DNA from 3 places in the Streptomyces sp. TG1A-60 genome. Region 1 is predicted to be linked to each of the others. Evidence: riboswitches for the same ligand, from Rfam matches in the RefSeq annotation. Region 1 holds a riboswitch; each other region holds the start of a gene.

The links. A riboswitch is a leader RNA that binds a small molecule or an ion and turns the genes downstream of it on or off. The one in region 1 is predicted to bind cyclic di-AMP.
Region 2: it holds a riboswitch for cyclic di-AMP, as region 1 does, so the genes downstream of both, WBG99_RS21515 (transglycosylase family protein) here and WBG99_RS13770 (LysM peptidoglycan-binding domain-containing protein) in region 1, are expected to answer to the same signal.
Region 3: it holds a riboswitch for cyclic di-AMP, as region 1 does, so the genes downstream of both, WBG99_RS08125 (M23 family metallopeptidase) here and WBG99_RS13770 (LysM peptidoglycan-binding domain-containing protein) in region 1, are expected to answer to the same signal.

The regions. Positions count from the first base shown of each region.
Region 1 is NZ_CP147520.1:3,283,557-3,289,322, reverse strand. It holds gene WBG99_RS13775 (HAD family hydrolase) at 143-949, shown strand; gene WBG99_RS13770 (LysM peptidoglycan-binding domain-containing protein) at 1,071-1,829, opposite strand; cyclic di-AMP (ydaO/yuaA leader) riboswitch at 1,831-2,033, opposite strand; gene WBG99_RS13765 (polyprenyl synthetase family protein) at 2,678-3,688, shown strand; gene WBG99_RS13760 (DUF2092 domain-containing protein) at 3,995-5,311, shown strand; gene WBG99_RS13755 (ABC transporter ATP-binding protein) at 5,356-5,766, shown strand, end outside.
Region 2 is NZ_CP147520.1:4,941,288-4,947,053, reverse strand. It holds gene WBG99_RS21525 (septum formation initiator family protein) at 1-139, opposite strand, end outside; gene eno (phosphopyruvate hydratase) at 273-1,553, opposite strand; gene WBG99_RS21515 (transglycosylase family protein) at 1,935-2,639, opposite strand; cyclic di-AMP (ydaO/yuaA leader) riboswitch at 2,644-2,843, opposite strand; gene WBG99_RS21510 (transglycosylase family protein) at 3,026-3,988, opposite strand; gene WBG99_RS21505 (cytochrome P450) at 4,225-5,532, opposite strand; gene WBG99_RS21500 (hypothetical protein) at 5,529-5,766, opposite strand, start outside.
Region 3 is NZ_CP147520.1:1,995,341-2,001,106, reverse strand. It holds gene WBG99_RS08140 (DNA topoisomerase IV subunit A) at 1-59, opposite strand, end outside; gene WBG99_RS08135 (pitrilysin family protein) at 438-1,814, shown strand; gene WBG99_RS08130 (pitrilysin family protein) at 1,811-3,199, shown strand; cyclic di-AMP (ydaO/yuaA leader) riboswitch at 3,403-3,577, shown strand; partial or broken gene WBG99_RS08125 (M23 family metallopeptidase) at 3,590-4,374, shown strand; gene WBG99_RS08120 (GntR family transcriptional regulator) at 4,563-5,267, shown strand; gene WBG99_RS08115 (HPr family phosphocarrier protein) at 5,425-5,706, opposite strand.

The DNA.
Region 1 (5,766 bases):
TCAGGGGCGAGACCGTGACGCTCCGCTGAACAACATTTCGGGAAAAGGGAGTTGACGTTGGGGTGCGGTACCGCTGTCGGGGTGCCGGACGTCGTCCGGCTCGCGTCGAACCGATGGGGCGCCGCATCCGTATTCTCTGATCATGGCCGCTCCCACCGCGTATACACTCATCGCAACTGACCTGGACGGAACGCTCCTGCGCAGTGACGACACGCTCTCCGACCGGTCCCTCGCCGCGCTGGCGCGGGCCACGGAGGCCGGTGCTCAGCACCTCGTGGTGACGGGACGGCCGGCGCCGAGAGCGCGCCCGCTGCTGGAGGACCTAGGCAGCAGGGGGCTCGCGGTGTGCGGGCAGGGCGCGCAGTTGTACGACACCGGCGCGAACCGGCTGCTCTGGTCCGTCACCCTGGACCGGGAACTCGCCGAGACCGCGCTCGGCAAGATCGAGGCCGAGGTCGGACAGCTGTACGCGGCCGTCGACCAGGACGGGGCCGACGGCCTCACCCTGATCGAGCCCGGCTACCTCATGCCGCACCCCACGCTGCCCGCCGTACGCGTGCCGCGCCGGGACGACCTGTGGTGCGAGCCCATCAGCAAGGTGCTGCTGCGCCATCCCTGTCTGTCCGACGACGAGTTGGCCTCGGCGGCGCGCATGGCGGTCGGTTCGCTGGCGACGGTCACCATGTCGGGGCCCGGCACCGTCGAACTCCAGCCGTGCGGCATCACCAAGGCGACGGGCCTCGCCCTGGCCGCCGACCATCTCGGACTGACTCCGGCCGAGACCATCGCCTTCGGTGACATGCCCAACGACATCCCGATGTTCGACTGGGCCGCGCACGGGGTCGCCATGGCCAACGCCCACCCCGAACTCAAGGCCGTCGCCGACGAGGTGACCCTCTCGAACGAGGAGGACGGGATCGCTGTGGTGCTGGACCGGCTGTTCTCGTAGCGCCCGTGTGCCCGTGTGCCCGTGTGCCCAGGGCCTGTCGGCGGATCAGGCCCTGGGCGAGGGGTTCAGCACGGCAGGGTCAGCACGCCTGCTTCGGTACGGCCGGTTCAGCACGCCCGGTTCAGTACGGCCCGAAGACGTTGTCGATCGAGCCGTACCGCGCGGCGGCGTAGTTGCACGCCGCCGTGATGTTCGCGACCGGGTCGTAGGGGTCGTACGGGGTGCCGGCCACGTGGTAGGCGGCGAAGGTCGGGTCGATGACCTGCAGGAGACCCTTCGACGGGGTGCCCGCGGCGGCGTTGGAGTCCCAGTTGTTGATGGCCTGCGGGTTGCCCGACGACTCCCGCATGATGTTGCGGTAAATCCCGTTGTACGTCCCGGGGATTCCCTTTTGCGCCATGATGTCCAGCGACTCGCGGATCCAGCCGTCGAGGTCGTTCGTGTACGTCTTGAGCGACGCCTGTGTGGCCGTGGAGGCCTTGGACGCCATGCCGGACGCGGAGGCCTTCGGCGCGGTGGACGACTTCTTCGCCTTCACTGCCAGCTTCAGGCCCGGGTGGATCAGCGCGGGGTTGTCGCCGACGGCCGCGCGGTTGTCCTTGTAGAGCCGCTGCCAGCCGCCGCTCGTGCCGTGCTTGCGCGCGATCGAGGAGAGCGTGTCACCGGAGACCACGGTGTACGTAAGGGACTTGGCCGCCGCGGCCGGCGCGGACCGCGGGGCTGACTGTACGGAGGTGGCGGCCTGGGCCGGTACGGCGGCGTTCGCGGTGGTGGCGACCACGAGCGGGAGGACGAGTGCGGCCCCGCCGGTTCCGGCGGCGACGACACCACGGGTCAGCGGGTTGGTTCTGGGGCGACGGTGCTTGCCTCGTGCGGGCATGAGGATTCCTCTCCGGCGCCTGCGAGGTGAGCTGTCGGGTTCGGGCTGGAGATGCCCGGCCGCGCGCGTCGTCCGGCGGTCGCTGTGCGTGCCGCGTCCGCTCGTACTGCGCGTGGCTTCACCCCTAGCCGGTCCGATGGGGAAAGACGGACCGGCGGCTTGCCTGGGTCCCCCGCTCCTGCCGTGCGTGGATGAGTGGTGGGTGGGGAGTCCGGGCGGCGGCAGGATTCGGCGATCCGTCCGGACGAGGTGTGAACGTATGCGAGAGCACATGGCAGGAACAAGTCCCGGTTGGGTGGATTGATCCAGTTGACCTTGACTTCGTCGTGTTCCGGCGTTCTGGTGCGGGTGCGGGGTGCGGCTCAACTTGCCTACCGCAAAGGGAGAATCCACGGGGTGGGGCGAAGGTGTCGCACGGGGAGCGCGTGACTCAACTCACGAGAGGAGTCGGGTGAAGTGGGCGGTACTCCGCAAATCGGTCAACTCGGGCCGAGGGTGGCAGGGGTGTGTGCGGGACGGGAAGGGGGCGCGGGCGCCCGGGACGGGGCGTCGCGTGGGGCGCCGTACGCGACCGTGTGCGGGGGCGCCGTGCGGGCCGGTACCTGGTGCGCCGTGCGGGCCGGGGCGTGGCGTGTGCGTCGGCGGATATCGGCGCGCATCAGTTGATCAGCAATACGGAGAGTGCGGTCCCATACCACCCCGGGCGAACCCGTGGGCGCTCGTGGCGATCGAAAGGTGACCGGATACGCTGACTCGGGTGATGGCAGCGACAGATCGACAAACTTTGTCATCGACCGTGAGACCGACCGTGTGACCGTCAGCAGACGTCAGCAGACAGGAGAACCCTCGTGACCGTCGTCGAGCCGTTTGGGCTGAGCGCGCGGGACCAGGCTCTCGAAGCCGATGTCCAGGCCGGAATAGCGGCCGTCGAGGAGGGTCTGCTCGAAGCCACCAAGAGCGAGGTGCCCTTCATCCAGGAGGCCGCCCAGCACCTGCTGCGCGCGGGCGGCAAGCGGTTCCGGCCGCTGCTGGTGATGCTCGCGGCGCAGTTCGGCGACCCGTACGCGCCGGGGGTCGTGCCCTCGGCCGTGGTGGTCGAGCTGACGCATCTCGCCACGCTGTACCACGACGACGTGATGGACGAGGCCGAGGTGCGCCGGGGCGTGCCGAGTGCGAACGCGCGCTGGGACAACTCCCTGGCCGTTCTGACCGGCGATTTCCTTTTTGCCCGTGCCTCGCATGTCCTCGCCGACCTCGGTCCGGACGCCGTCCGTATCCAGGCCGAGGCCTTCGAGCGGCTGGTCACCGGGCAGATCCTGGAGACGGCGGGGCCGCGCGACGGACGCGACCCGATCGAGCACTACCTCGATGTGCTCGGCGGCAAGACCGGCTCCCTGGTCGCGGTCGCCGGACGGCTCGGCGCGCTGATGGCGGGAGCCGACGGGACGGTGGTCGACGTGCTGACCCAGTACGGGGAGCGGCTCGGCGTCGCCTTCCAGCTCGCGGACGACGTCCTCGACATCGCCTCCGACTCGCACGAGTCCGGCAAGACACCGGGGACGGATCTCCGCGAGGGCGTGCCGACCATGCCGGTGCTGCGGCTGCGCGAGCGGGCGGGACGGCTGGGGCTGCCGGACGACATCGCCCTGTGCGAGCTGCTCGACTCCGATCTCACCGACGAGGCCCGGCACGCCGAGGCCCTCACCCGGCTCCGCGTCCACCCCGCCCTGGAACAGGCCCGCCGCGACACGATCCGCTACGCCGAGGAGGCGCGCGCCGTGCTGACGCCCCTGCCGGAGTGCGACGCGAAGGCCGCGCTCGTGGAGCTGTGCGACGCGGTCGTGCACCGGGCGGGTTAGGCGCCCGAACGGCCCTCGCCGCCCCTGCCCGCCCCCTCCACGAGCTGGGAGCTGCGCGAAGGGGTTGCCGGGCCCGCCGCGCTCGGCGGCGCCGTCGCGTGCCCTTTCGCGACCCCGACGACCCCTACGGGTTCGGACCGGTGTTGCCTTGTCATGTCATCCCGTAGCAGTACGTGGAGTTGAGCCCCGAGTCTGACGATTCCCGGCGGCCGATTTGGTCAGATGGGTATCACCACTCCTCACCGATTCGGGTGAGAATGGCGGCTCTGAGCAGACGCCGCCGCCGACGACGGAGGTAAGGCACACATGGCACCGTACGAAACCGACGACAGCGGCCGGGCCGGTGACGCGGCCGTGCTCGCGGCCGAGGTCGAGGAGAAGCGCTCGGCACGGCGACGCAAGGCGGCGCGCTATGTCGTCCCGGTCACCGTGCTGGGCGTGGCGGCCGCGACCATCGGGCTCGTCCCGGCCTTCGCCGGCTCCGGTGACCCCGATCTGCCGAAGATCAGCGCACAGGAACTCATCGAGAAGATCGCTGCCTCGGACGTGCAGCAGGTGTCCGGCACGGTGAAGATCACCACGGATCTGGGCCTGCCCGATCTGGGCGGTCTGGCGGGCGGCCTCGCGCAGGACCCTTCCGAGGGCGACGGCGGATCGGCCGCCGACCCTTCCGCCAAGCTCCTCGAACTCGCCTCCGGGACCCACACGTTGCGGGTCGCCGCCGACGGCCCCGACAAGCAGAAGCTGTCGCTGCTGGACGACGCGGCCGAGTACAGCGTCATCCACAACGGCGACGACCTGTGGGCGTACGACAGTGCCTCGAACGAGGTGTACCACGCGACCGGGGCCGAGGATGGCAAGGACCACAAGGCCCACAAGGGCGCTCCCGGCGCCACCGAGGACGTGCCCGCCACACCCCGGGAGCTCGCCGAGGAGGCCCTGAAGGCCGTCGACGACACCACGTCCGTGACCGTCGACGGGACCGCGCAGGTCGCCGGGCGGGACGCGTACAAGCTGGTGATCCAGCCGAAGCAGTCCGGTTCGACGGTCGGGGCGATCTCGATCGCCGTGGACGCGAAGACGGGGCTGCCGCTGAAGTTCACGCTCACCCCGGCGAGCGGCGGCGCGGCCGTCGTGGACGCGGGCTTCACCAAGGTCGACTTCGGCAAGCCCGCCGCGTCGACGTTCGACTTCGAGCCACCGAAGGGCGCGAAGGTCACCGAGGCCGACGAGATGGAGGAGTCGGGCCACCACGACAACAAGGCCGACGAGTCAGGCAAGGGCGCGGCGCACAAGGACGCCAGGGGCCACGACGGCTCCGAGGAGGGGTTCGCGAGCGGACTCGACGGGCTGAAGACCATCGGCAAGGGCTGGAGCACCATCGCCGAGTTCGACAGCGGCACCGAGGGCGGCATGCCCACCGGCGGCGGCTCCGACGCGGGTGGTGACGCCCGCGTCGACGGGTTCCTGAACTCCCTCGGCGACCAGGTCACGGGCGAGTTCGGCTCCGGTACGGTCTTCAAGACCCGGCTGATCAACGTCCTGTTCACCGAGGACGGCAAGGTGTACGCGGGCGCCGTCACCAAGGACGCGCTGGTGAAGGCGGCCGACGCGGCCAAGTAGCCGTCGGAGCCTAGCTCGTCGCCGTACGTGAATCGAGGGAGTCCATGGAGGAGCTGTCCGCCGCGGACCCGGACGCAGTGATCGCCACCCGCGCGCTCACCAAGCGCTACCGCGGCGGGCAGCTCGCCGTGGACGGCCTCGATCTGACCGTCCCGGCGGGCAGTGTCTTCGGATTCCTCGGCCCGAACGGCTCGGGCAAGACCACCACCATCCGCATGCTGATGGGCCTGATCGAGCCGACCTCGGGCACGACCAGGGTCCTCGGCCGGCCCATGCCGCGCTCCATCCGGACCGTGCTCCCGCACGTGGGCGCGCTCATCGAGGGACCCGCGCTGTACGGGTTCCTCTCCGGGCGCGACAACCTGCTGCGCTACGACTCCGCGGACCCGACCGCCGACCCGCGCACCCGGCGTACGCGGGTCGGCGCCGCGCTCGACCGGGTCGGACTCACGGCC
Region 2 (5,766 bases), 1.7 Mb from region 1:
CGGCCCGGCCGGTGAGGCGGGAGCGGTGGGCCTGGCGCTTGGTCTGGGAGCGGTAGACCCGGGCGGCGGTCTGCTCACCGAGCACCCTCAGCCGGGTCGCGGTGGAGAAGCGGTCCCGGTCCCGGTCCTTCACGGCCATGTCCCGCTGCCCCTTCTCCTGTGCGTCTGGCGTGTCTCCCACGTGCGTACGTCCCCGCACACGGTACGGGACCGAGTACGGGGACGTACGTACGACGTTTCCTCCTTGCCTTCCGCCGCTGTCGGCGGCGGTGTCAGCCCTTGAAGCGCGGGAAGGCGGAGCGGCCGGCGTACACCGCTGCGTCGTCGAGGATCTCCTCGATGCGGAGCAGCTGGTTGTACTTGGCGACGCGGTCCGAGCGGGCCGGGGCACCGGTCTTGATCTGGCCGCAGTTCACGGCGACGGCGAGGTCGGCGATGGTGACGTCCTCGGTCTCGCCGGAGCGGTGGGACATCATGCACTTGAAGCCGTTGCGCTGGGCCATCTCGACGGCGTCCAGGGTCTCGGTCAGCGAGCCGATCTGGTTGACCTTGACGAGCAGGGCGTTGGCGGCACCCTCCTCGATGCCACGGGCCAGGCGCTCGGGGTTGGTGACGAACAGGTCGTCGCCGACGATCTGGACCTTGTCTCCGAGCTTGTCGGTGATGATCTTCCAGCCGTCCCAGTCGTCCTCGAACAGCGGGTCCTCGATGGAGACGAGCGGGTACGCCTCGACGAGCTCGGCGTAGTACTCGGTCATCTCGGCGGCGGAGCGCTCCTTGCCCTCGAAGACGTAGGAGCCGTCCTTGTAGAACTCGGAGGCGGCGACGTCGAGGGCCAGGGCGATCTGCTCGCCGGGGGTGTAGCCGGCCTCCTTGATCGCCTCGATGATGAGGTCGAGGGCGGCGCGGTTGGACTCCAGGTTCGGGGCGAAGCCGCCCTCGTCGCCGAGGCCGGTGGACAGGCCCTTGGTCTTCAGCACCTTCTTGAGGGTGTGGTAGACCTCCGCGCCCCAGCGCAGGGCCTCGGAGAAGGACTCCGCGCCGATGGGGGCGATCATGAACTCCTGGATGTCCACGTTGGAGTCGGCGTGCGAGCCGCCGTTCAGGATGTTCATCATCGGAACGGGCAGCAGGTGCGCGTTCGGGCCGCCCAGGTAGCGGAAGAGGGGGAGGTCGGACGCCTCGGAGGCGGCGTGGGCGACGGCGAGGGAGACGCCGAGGATGGCGTTGGCGCCGAGGGAGCCCTTGTTGTCGGTGGCGTCCAGGTCGAACATCGCCTGGTCGATGAGGCGCTGCTCGGTGGCGTCGTAGCCGACGAGCTCCGGGCCGATCTGCTCGATGACCGCGAGGACGGCCTTCTCCACGCCCTTGCCGAGGTAACGGTTGGGGTCGCCGTCACGGAGCTCGACGGCCTCGAAGGCACCGGTGGAGGCGCCGGACGGAACGGCGGCACGACCGGTGCTGCCGTCGTCGAGGCCGACCTCGACCTCGACCGTGGGGTTGCCTCGGGAGTCCAGGATTTCCCGGGCTACGACGACGTCGATGGACGGCACGAGCATCTCCTTCTTGGGGTGTGACGCGATGGCGACTAGAGCCTAACCGCCCCGGGGCGGCCGGCAGCCGACCGACCGTCTCGTGGACAGCCAGACACTACCCATTGTTCCCGGACGGAACAAAGAGGGGGTGAACGGGAAAAGGGGTGAACGGGAAAAGAAAAAGCCCCGCCCCGGTGCGTACGGGGGAATGCGCACCGGGGCGGGGAGCTCGTGGGGGACGGGGGGACGGCCCTCACGAGGTCTTCACTATGGAGAACACGGATGTGAGCGGGCTGCGGTTCAGCCGGTGAGCGGCCTGCCTTCCGGCCCGGCCGAACCGGCCCCGCCGGTCCCGGCCGTGGGGGCGGCCGGGACCGGCGACCGTGGCGGTCCGGAGGGTCAGCTCAGGTGGAGCTGCTGGCCCGGGTAGATGAAGTCGGCGTCGTCGACGATGTCCTCGTTCAGCTCGTAGAGCTTCTCCCAGCCACCCTTGACGTTCTTCTTCGCGGCGATGCCGCTGAGGGTGTCGCCGCTGACGACCTTGTACTCGCCGTCGCCCTTCTCGACCTTCTTGCCGGTCGGGGTCTCGACGGTGGGGCGCTCGGAGGAGCGGGAGGCGCGGTTCTCCTGGGTGCTCTTCTGCGTGTTCTCCTGCGTGCTCCCCTGCGAGGAGGAGTTGGAGGAGCCGGAGTTCGAACTGCCGCCGGAGGCGGCGGCGCCGTCGTACGAGGCGCCGGACAGGCCGGTGCCGCAGACCGGCCAGGCACCCTTGCCCTGGCCCGCGAGGACCTTCTCGGCGACGGCGATCTGCTGGGCCTTGCTCGCCTGGTCGGCGGTGGGGGCGTACTGCGTACCGCCGTAGCCGGCCCAGGTGGAGGCGGCGAACTGCAGGCCGCCGTAGTAGCCGTTGCCGGTGTTGATGGACCAGTTCCCGCCCGACTCGCACTGGGCGACGGCGTCCCACTCGGAGGCGGTGGCGGCCGAGGCGCTGCCGGCGGCCATCAGCGGAGCGGCGATGGCGGCGGCACCGGTGACACCGGCGACGGCGATGGCGCGGGCAGCCTTGGACGGGCGGCGGTGCTTGCCCTTGCTGGAAAGCAGCATGAAGTGATCCCCTCACCGACGCCTACGAGGTGAGCTGTCGGGTTCGGGCCGGTTGAGTTGCCCGGCCGCGCCCGCTCGCCTCTCGGCTCACGATGCGCGGCTTCACCCCGAGCCGGTTCCGGCCGTGCGGCCCCGAAGGGCCTCAACCACCGGACCCGGCGCTTACCTTGGGTCCCCCGCTCCTGCCTACGGCGCTTGACGCGACGACTGTTCCATGCGGCCGTTGGCAGGATTCGGCGTGCCGGCCGCATGAGCCCGCTGTGGGCGAGCGGTCACGACCGTAATCACGTGATTCGCCGAATTTCAAAGACGATCAGGGGGTCTGTGATTCATCTCCCACCGAGATCAAAACGGGCATTCAGGTGCGAACCCTGACTGAACTCCCGCTACTTTTCGCCCGTTTCGACACCGACTTCGAGGGTCTGACCGGGAAGGATAAGGTCCGGGTCAGTTCCGACCGTGCCCTCGTTCTCCGCGTACAGCTGCCGCCATCCGCCGTCCAGGCCGAGCGACTTCGCGATGACGGTCAGACTGTCGCCCGCGCGGACCGTGTACGCCCCCTCCACGGCCTCGCGCGCCGCGTCGCCGCCACGGGAGGCGTGACGGCCGGAGGGCGAGGAGTCGGCACGGGAGCCGTCGGTCACGTCCGTGCCGGCACCCGCGGCCTCGTCGGCACTGGCGCCGCGGTGGCGGCCGGTGCCGGTCTCGCTGTCGTCGACGACCGAAGAGCTGTCGCTCTGCTCAGATTTACCCGATTCGTCCGAGTTTCCCGAATCATCCGATTCGGCGAGAGCCTCGGCGGAACCCTCGGTGACCCCCGAGGGCGAGCCGGAGGATCCCGACGACGCGGAGGATTCGGACGAGCTGGTCGAACCGGATGAATCAGATGAATCCTTCGTACCGCTCGAACCATCCGAACCGTCCGAGTTCGACGGGTCACCCGCGACGCCGGTGTCCACGTCGGCGGAGCCGGAGTCGCCGCCGAGGTCGTGAAGCAGTCCGCAGGTGCGCCAGACGCCGACGCCCTGGTCGGCGAGTATCCTCTCGGCGACCGCTATCTGCTGCGAACGGCTGGCCCGGTCGGCGCTCGTCGCGTAGTCGAGGCCGCCGTACCTCTCCCAGTCCTCCTGGGAGACCTGGAGGCCGCCGTAGCGCCCGTTGCCGGTGTCCGCGCTCCAGGAGCCGCCGCTCTCGCACTCCGCCACCTGGTCCCAGGTGGTTCCACTGGCCGCGCTCGCGCCGGTGGCGCCGAGGAGTGGGATGGCGATGGCCGAGCCGGTCACTCCGGCCGCGACGAGGAGGGCCGGAGCCTGACGGGGGCGACGGTGACGACCGTTCCCGGAGAGCATGCGGTTGCCTTTCACGCGACAGCGGTGACCTGTGCGACGGGCGCAGACCCTTCGCACTGATGCGTGAACGTATCGGCAGACGATCAGTTGTCACAAGTTAATGCAGCGCAGATCACGTGAAGATCACGAACTTGAGGGTGTGTCATCTTCTGGCTCGGAACGGGGTACTGCTACCGGCCGCTCACGGGCTGTCGCGGGGGGCGATGGAGGCCGTTGCCGGGGGCCGACGCGGGCCGTCAACGGCCGACACGGGCCCTCGGGGGCCGACGATCCGGACCGAACTCCACCGGAAGCGTGCGCAGTCCACGCATGATGAGCCCTCCCCGCCACCTCAGATCGGCCGGATCCACTCCGAGTCGCAGGTCGGGGAGACGGGTGAGAAGCGTCGCCAGGGCGGTCTGGCCCTCAAGGCGGGCGAGCGGGGCGCCGAGGCAGTAGTGGATGCCGTGGCCGTAGCCGAGGTGCTGGTTGTCGCGGCGGGAGAGGTCGAGCGTGTCGGGGTCGTCGAAGCGGGCCGGGTCGCGGTCGGCCGCGGCGAGGACGACGAGGACGGGGTCACCGGGCGCGATGTCCTCACCGCCGATCGTGAGGGGCCGCGTGGCGAAGCGCCAGGTGGCGAGTTCGACGGGGCCGTCGAAGCGGAGGAGTTCCTCGACACCGGTCTGGAGCAGCGCGGTCTCCTCGGCGGCCAGGGATGCCTGGAGACGGGCGCGTTGCCCGGGGTGGGTGAGGAGGGCGTACGTGCCGTTCCCGATGAGGTTGACGGTCGTCTCGAACCCGGCGAACAGCAGGATGAAGGCCATCGCCGCTGCCTCGTTCTCGGTGAGGTGCTCACCGTGGTCGGAGGCTCGGATGAGCCCGGAGATGAGGTCTTCGCCGGGGGCGGGGGCGTCGGGCAGCGCCGCGCGCTTGCGGTGGATGAGGTCGGCGAGATAGCCGCGCATCTTCTTCACCGACCGGGCCACCCCGCCGCGTGGGCCGCCGCCGTGGCGGATCATCATCCCCGCCCAGTCCCGGAAGTCGTCCTGGTCCTCCCGGGGGACGCCGAGCAGGTCGCAGATCGCGTAGATGGGGAGGGGGAAGGCGAACTCGTGGATGAGATCGGCTTCGCCCCTGTCCGCGAACCGGTCGATGAGGTGGTCGGTCAGCTCCTGGACTCGGGGCGCGAACTCGGCGACCCGGCGGGGTGTGAACGCCTTGGAGACGAGCCGGCGCAGCCGCGTGTGGTCCGGCGGATCGATGTTCAGCAGATGCGTCATCAACTCGGCCTTGCGCTCGCCGGGGATGCCGGTCTTCCCCTTCGCGTGCACGGGCTCGTCGTGATACTCCGGGTTCTTGGACAGACGCGTGTCGGCGAGAGCCTGCTTCGCGTCCGCGTAGCGCGTGACCAGCCAGGCTTCCACGCCGCTGGGGAGACGTGTCCTGTGGACGGGGGCGTGGTCGCGGAGCCAGGCGTAGGCCGGGTAGGGGTTGGTGGCGAATTCCCAGGTGAAGAGGTCCGGGGCGCCGTCTTCTACGGGCTTGGGATGGGGCTGGTTGGTCACTCGTCGACGGTAGCCGGAGTGTCCGGGGCTTCGTCGAGTGCCGTCAGGACACCGGGGCTTCGTGGAGTGCCGTCAGCGCGGGCGTGCGTACTCCGGCCCCGCCGAGAACGTGCCGAGGGTGCGGGCTGGATGACCGGCGCGTCGCAGATCTGGCCGGTGACGGCGTCGGCGATGTCGCCTCCGGCGGCGACGGAGTGGTCGCCGCTCGCCTCCACGGGGCGCCGCCACCGGTCC
Region 3 (5,766 bases), 1.3 Mb from region 1:
AGGATCCGCTCCTCGTACGCGTCGTCGGGCGGCGGGGTCTTCGTGCTGCGGCGGGCCATCGCTGCCGGCTCCTCTTTTTCTGGTCGCTCACCTACGGGGCGCTCACGTCCGCGGCGCGCTCGCGCCGAGACGGGAACAGGGTCTGATGCGGACCATTGTGGACTGCCGCACTGACAACGCGGACACGACCCGGCGTCGACCGCACGCCCCGGCCTTCGGGGCCGTCGCGTCAACCGTGTGCGCCGACCTTAACCAACCCTTCGCGCCCCGCAACCTCCGGTCTCGCTCTCGGCGTACGCGACGCGGGAACTTCTCCGGGGGCCCGCGCGCTTGCATACAGTGGCAGGACCGGCAGGAAAACGGCGGTCCCACGACGATTCCACGACGGACTCGGCGACGGATTCCGCGACCACAGCACAGCGATCGAAGGGACGTACATGCCCATGGGTCACACGGCCACAGCCGAGGCAGGCTCCGGAGGCCTGACAGTGAAGGAGCACCGCCTGGACAACGGCCTGCGCGTGGTGCTCTCCGAGGACCACCTGACCCCGGTCGCCGCGGTGTGCCTCTGGTACGACGTCGGCTCGCGCCACGAGGTCGAGGGCCGCACAGGTCTCGCCCACCTCTTCGAGCACCTGATGTTCCAGGGCTCCGGGCAGGTACAGGGCAACGGGCACTTCGAGCTGGTCCAGGGCGCGGGCGGTTCGCTGAACGGCACGACCAGCTGGGAGCGCACCAACTACTTCGAGACCATGCCCACCCACCAGCTGGAGCTCGCGCTCTGGCTGGAGGCCGACCGCATGGGCAGCCTGCTGGTCGCGCTCGACCAGAAGAACCTGGACAACCAGCGGGACGTCGTCAAGAACGAGCGTCGGCAGCGCTACGACAACGTGCCGTACGGCACCGCCTTCGAGCGGATCTTCCGCCTGGCCTACCCGGAGGGCCACCCCTACCGCCACACGCCGATCGGCTCGATGGACGACCTGGAGGCGGCGAGCCTGGAGGACGCCCGCCAGTTCTTCCGGACGTACTACGCGCCCAACAACGCCGTCCTGTCGATCGTCGGCGACATCGACCCGGACCAGACGCTCGCCTGGGTCGAGAAGTACTTCGGCTCCATCCCCTCCTACGACGGCAAACCCGAACCGCGGAGCGGCGCGCTGCCCGACGTCGTGGGCGAGCAACTGCGCGAGGTCGTCGAGGAGAACGTGCCCGCGCGCGCGTTGATGGCCGCCTACCGCCTGCCGGAGGACGGCACGCGCGGGTGCGACGCGGCCGACCTGGCGCTCACGATCCTCGGCGGCGGCGAGTCCTCCCGCCTGTACAACCGGCTCGTACGCCGTGACCGTACGGCCGTGGCGGCAGGGTTCGGTCTGCTGCGGCTGGCCGGCGCGCCCTCCATGGCGTGGCTGGACGTGAAGACCTCGGGCGATGTCGAGGTACCCGTCATCGAGGCCGCCGTCGACGAGGAGCTCGCCCGGTTCGCCGCGGAGGGCCCCACGGCGGAGGAGATGGAGCGTGCCCAGGCCCAGTTGGAGCGCGAGTGGCTGGACCGGCTGGGCACGGTCGCGGGCCGCGCCGACGAACTGTGCCGGTTCGCGGTCCTGTTCGGCGACCCGAAGCTCGCCCTCACCGCCGTCGACCGCGTGTTGGAGGTGACGGCCGAAGAGGTCCAGGAGGTCGCCAAGGCGCGCCTGCGGCCCGACAACCGCGCGGTGCTCGTCTACGAGCCCGTCGCCGGCGACGAGGAAGAGGAGGCCGCCGCGGCGCAGGCCGCCGAAACCACCGACGAGAACGAGGAGTCGGAGAAGTGACCGATCTCGCGACCATGGACTTCCACCCGCAGCCCCAGGCCGGCGAGGCCAGGCCCTGGGCCTTCCCGGCGCCCGAGCGCGGCACCCTGGACAACGGCATGACCGTGCTGCGCTGCCACCGTCCCGGCCAGCAGGTCGTCGCCGTCGAGGTGCTCCTCGACGCGCCTCTGGACGCCGAGCCGGCCGGCCTCGACGGCGTCGCCACCATCATGACCAGGGCGTTCTCCGAGGGCACCGACAAGCACTCCGCCGAGGAGTTCGCCGCCGAGCTGGAGCGTTGCGGCGCCACCCTGGACTCGCACGCGGACCACCCCGGTGTACGCCTGTCCCTGGAAGTGCCCGTGTCCCGGTTGGCGAAGGCGCTCGGCCTGCTCGCCGACGCCCTGCGGGCACCCGCGTTCGCCGACAGCGAGATCGAGCGGCTGGTGGCAAACCGGCTCGACGAGATCCCGCACGAGACGGCCAACCCGGGCCGCCGGGCGGCGAAGGAGCTGTCCAAGCAGCTGTTTCCGGCCGACTCGCGCATGTCGCGCCCCCGCCAGGGCACCGAGGAGACCGTCGAGGGCATCGACTCCGCGGCCGTACGCGCCTTCTACGAGAGGCACGTGCGCCCCGCGACGGCCACCGCCGTGGTCGTCGGCGACCTCACCGGTGTCGACCTCGACGCGGTGCTCGGCGACACCCTGGGCGCCTGGACCAGCTCCCCGGCCAAGCCGCGCCCGGTGCCGTCGGTGACCGCCGACGACACCGGGCGGGTGATCATCGTGGACCGTCCCGGCTCCGTCCAGACCCAGTTGCTCATCGGCCGAGTGGGCGCCGACCGGCACGACCGCGTGTGGCCGGCCCAGGTGCTCGGCACCTACTGCCTCGGCGGCACCCTCACCTCCCGTCTGGACCGGGTCCTGCGCGAGGAGAAGGGCTACACCTACGGCGTGCGCGCGTTCGGCCAGGTGCTGCGCTCGGCGCCCGACGGCTCGGGCACCGCGATGCTAGCCGTCAGCGGCTCGGTCGACACGCCGAACACCGGGCCGGCGCTCGACGACCTGTGGACGGTGCTGCGCACCCTCGCCGCCGAGGGTCTGACCGACGCCGAGCGCGACGTCGCCGTACAGAACCTCGTCGGGGTCGCCCCCCTCAAGTTCGAGACCGCCGCGGCCGTGGCGAGCACACTGGCCGACCAGGTCGAGCAGTACCTGCCGGACGACTACCAGTCGACGCTCTACCGGCAACTCGCCGCCACCGGCACGGTGGAGGCCACCGTGGCCGCCGTGAGCGCCTTCCCGGTGGACCGTCTGGTGACCGTCCTCGTCGGCGACGCCGCCGCGATCGAGGAGCCGGTCAGGGCCCTCGGTATCGGCGAAGTCACCGTCGTACCGGCGGAGTAGAGGCAGGACGGAAGGCGGCGTACAGAAGGGGCCCCGGTGACTGAGGAGTCACCGGGGCCCCTGTTTGTCCATATTGATGGCAGAGGTTGCACGTCTGCCCTGTGGCGTGCGCTACAAAACCCGTGATTCGTTTGTTATTTCGAGGACGGCCCGCTTAGCGTCAGTCCGGCTGTTCGTCAGCAGTCCGCCGCAGCCGCGGCACCGGACAGTCATCGCCGAGTCCCCGTATGGCGCGAGCCAGGGGAGCCGGGGACCCACCGCAGTCCCTGGGGTGAATCGGACGCCCTTCGCGAAGCGCCGCGACACGAGGGGTTTCCGTAGGAGACCTTCCTGCTCCGAACCCGTCAGCTAACCCGGTAGGCGAGAGGGAAGGAAAGGACCAGCCACTTCATGGCGTTCACCCGCGCCCCCGGGAAGCACCGCCGACCCGGCCGCGTGAAGCGCGCGACCACGAGGAACGTGGGCGTCGCCGCTCTCACCGGCACCGGTGTCATCGGAACCCTCGCCGCTCCCGCGCTCGCCGCGGAGCCGGCTCCCGAGCAGACCGGACTGAACCAGATCATCACCCTCGGGGACACGGTCGCCGAGCAGGTCGACGCCCAAGCCGTCGCCCAGCAGCAGGCCGCCGAGGTGGCCGCCGTCAAGAAGAAGGCACAGGAGGCGGCCAGGAAGGCCGCCGCCGAGAAGGCCGAACAGGAACGTGCCGCCGCCGAGGAGCGCGAGGAGATCAAGGCGCGTGCCGCCCGCGCCGCCGAGCGTGAGCGCCTCAACTCCTACGTCGCCCCGATCAGCGGCTCGTACGTCTCCACCGGCTACAAGGCCGGCGGCGCCGTCTGGTCCTCCGGTAGCCACACCGGCGTCGACTTCCACGCCGCGGCCGGCACCGCCGTCCAGGCGGTGGGCTCCGGCACCGTCGTCGAGGCGGGCTGGGGGGCTCGTACGGCAACAACATCATCATCAGGATGAACGACGGCACGTACACCCAGTACGGCCACCTGTCGTCCATCGCCGTCTCCGTCGGCCAGACGGTCACCCCGGGCCAGCAGATAGGCCTTTCCGGGGCGACCGGCAACGTCACCGGCGCGCATCTGCACTTCGAGGCGCGGACGACGGCCGAGTACGGCTCGGACATCGATCCCCTCGCGTACCTGCGCTCGCACGGCGTGAACGTCTGACGCGCTCACAGTGCTTCGCGGGAGGCCCCGGCTCGCCGAGCCGGGGCTTTCCTCGTTGTGGCGTACCCGATGTCCAAAAAATATCCATGGATTCCGGCCTGCCATCGGAAATTCCGGCTCGCTGCAATAGAGTCGCTGGAACACGCGTCAATCATCGACGTTTCACGGGGCTTAAGGCGGAGGTCGGTATGCGTATTCCGGCGCATTCGGTATGCACGGCGATCCGTGATGACATCGTCGCGGGTGTCTACGAGCGCGGCAGCCGCCTCACCGAGGAACTGCTCGCACGCCGGTACGGCGTCAGCCGCGTCCCCGTGCGCGAGGCGCTGCGCACGCTGGAGGCCGAGGGCTTCGTGGTGACCCGCCGACACGCGGGCGCGTGCGTCGCCGAGCCGACCGAGCAGGAGGCCGCCGATCTGCTGGAGATGCGCATGCTGCTGGAGCCGCTGGGCGCCGCCCGGGCCGCCCAGCGCCGTACGGAGGCGCACCTCAAGGTGTTGCGTGGCCTGGTCAGGCTGGGCCAGGAGCGGGCTCGGCGGGGCAGCAGCGAGGATCTGCGCTCCTTGGGCGGCTGGTTTCACGAGACGCTCGCACAGGCGTCCGGCAGCCCCGCGCTGACCTCGACACTCGCCCAGCTGCGGCACAAGATCGCCTGGATGTACGCGGTGGAGGCGCCGGCCGACCCCGTGGAGTCCTGGGCGGAGCATGGCGGCATCGTGGACGCGGTCGCGCGCGGCGACGGCGAGCGGGCCCGCACGATCACATCCCTGCACACCGAGCGCGCCACCGCCGCGCACCGGCTGCGATTTCCGGGCGGGCCCGGCGGGACGGAGCGCCCGGGTCGTGTGAGGACTTCGCAACACCACGTAAACATGCCGAGCCTGCGGCATTAACACGGGCGCCGTATACAAAGAGAGAAGAATTCTGTGGGGCATTATTCATGCTGCCCGCAGGCGGAAATGCGAAGGGCCCGCCCGATAAATCGGACGAGCCCTTCGGTGTGTACGCGGGTGGCCTTCCAGGCCTTTTCCGCTTTCTCTACCGGACCACTCAGACCGTCTCGGGGAGTTCTTCGAGTCCCTCGGCCACGAGCTTCGCCAGCCGGTCCAGCGCGGCGTCCGCCCCCTCGGCGTCGGAGGTGAGCACGATCTCCTCGCCGCCCTGGGCGCCCAGGCCCAGGACCGCCAGCATGGAGGCCGCGTTGACGGGGTTCCCGTCGGTCTTGGCGATCGTCACGGGGATGCCGGAGGCCGTGGCGGCCCGGACGAAGATGGATGCGGGGCGGGCGTGGAGGCCCTCGGCCCAGCCGACGTTGACGCGGCGCTCAGCCATGTGATGCTGCCCTTCAGATGTCTCGGGTACCTCAGAGAGGTCTAGACCTCTTTGTCCAGA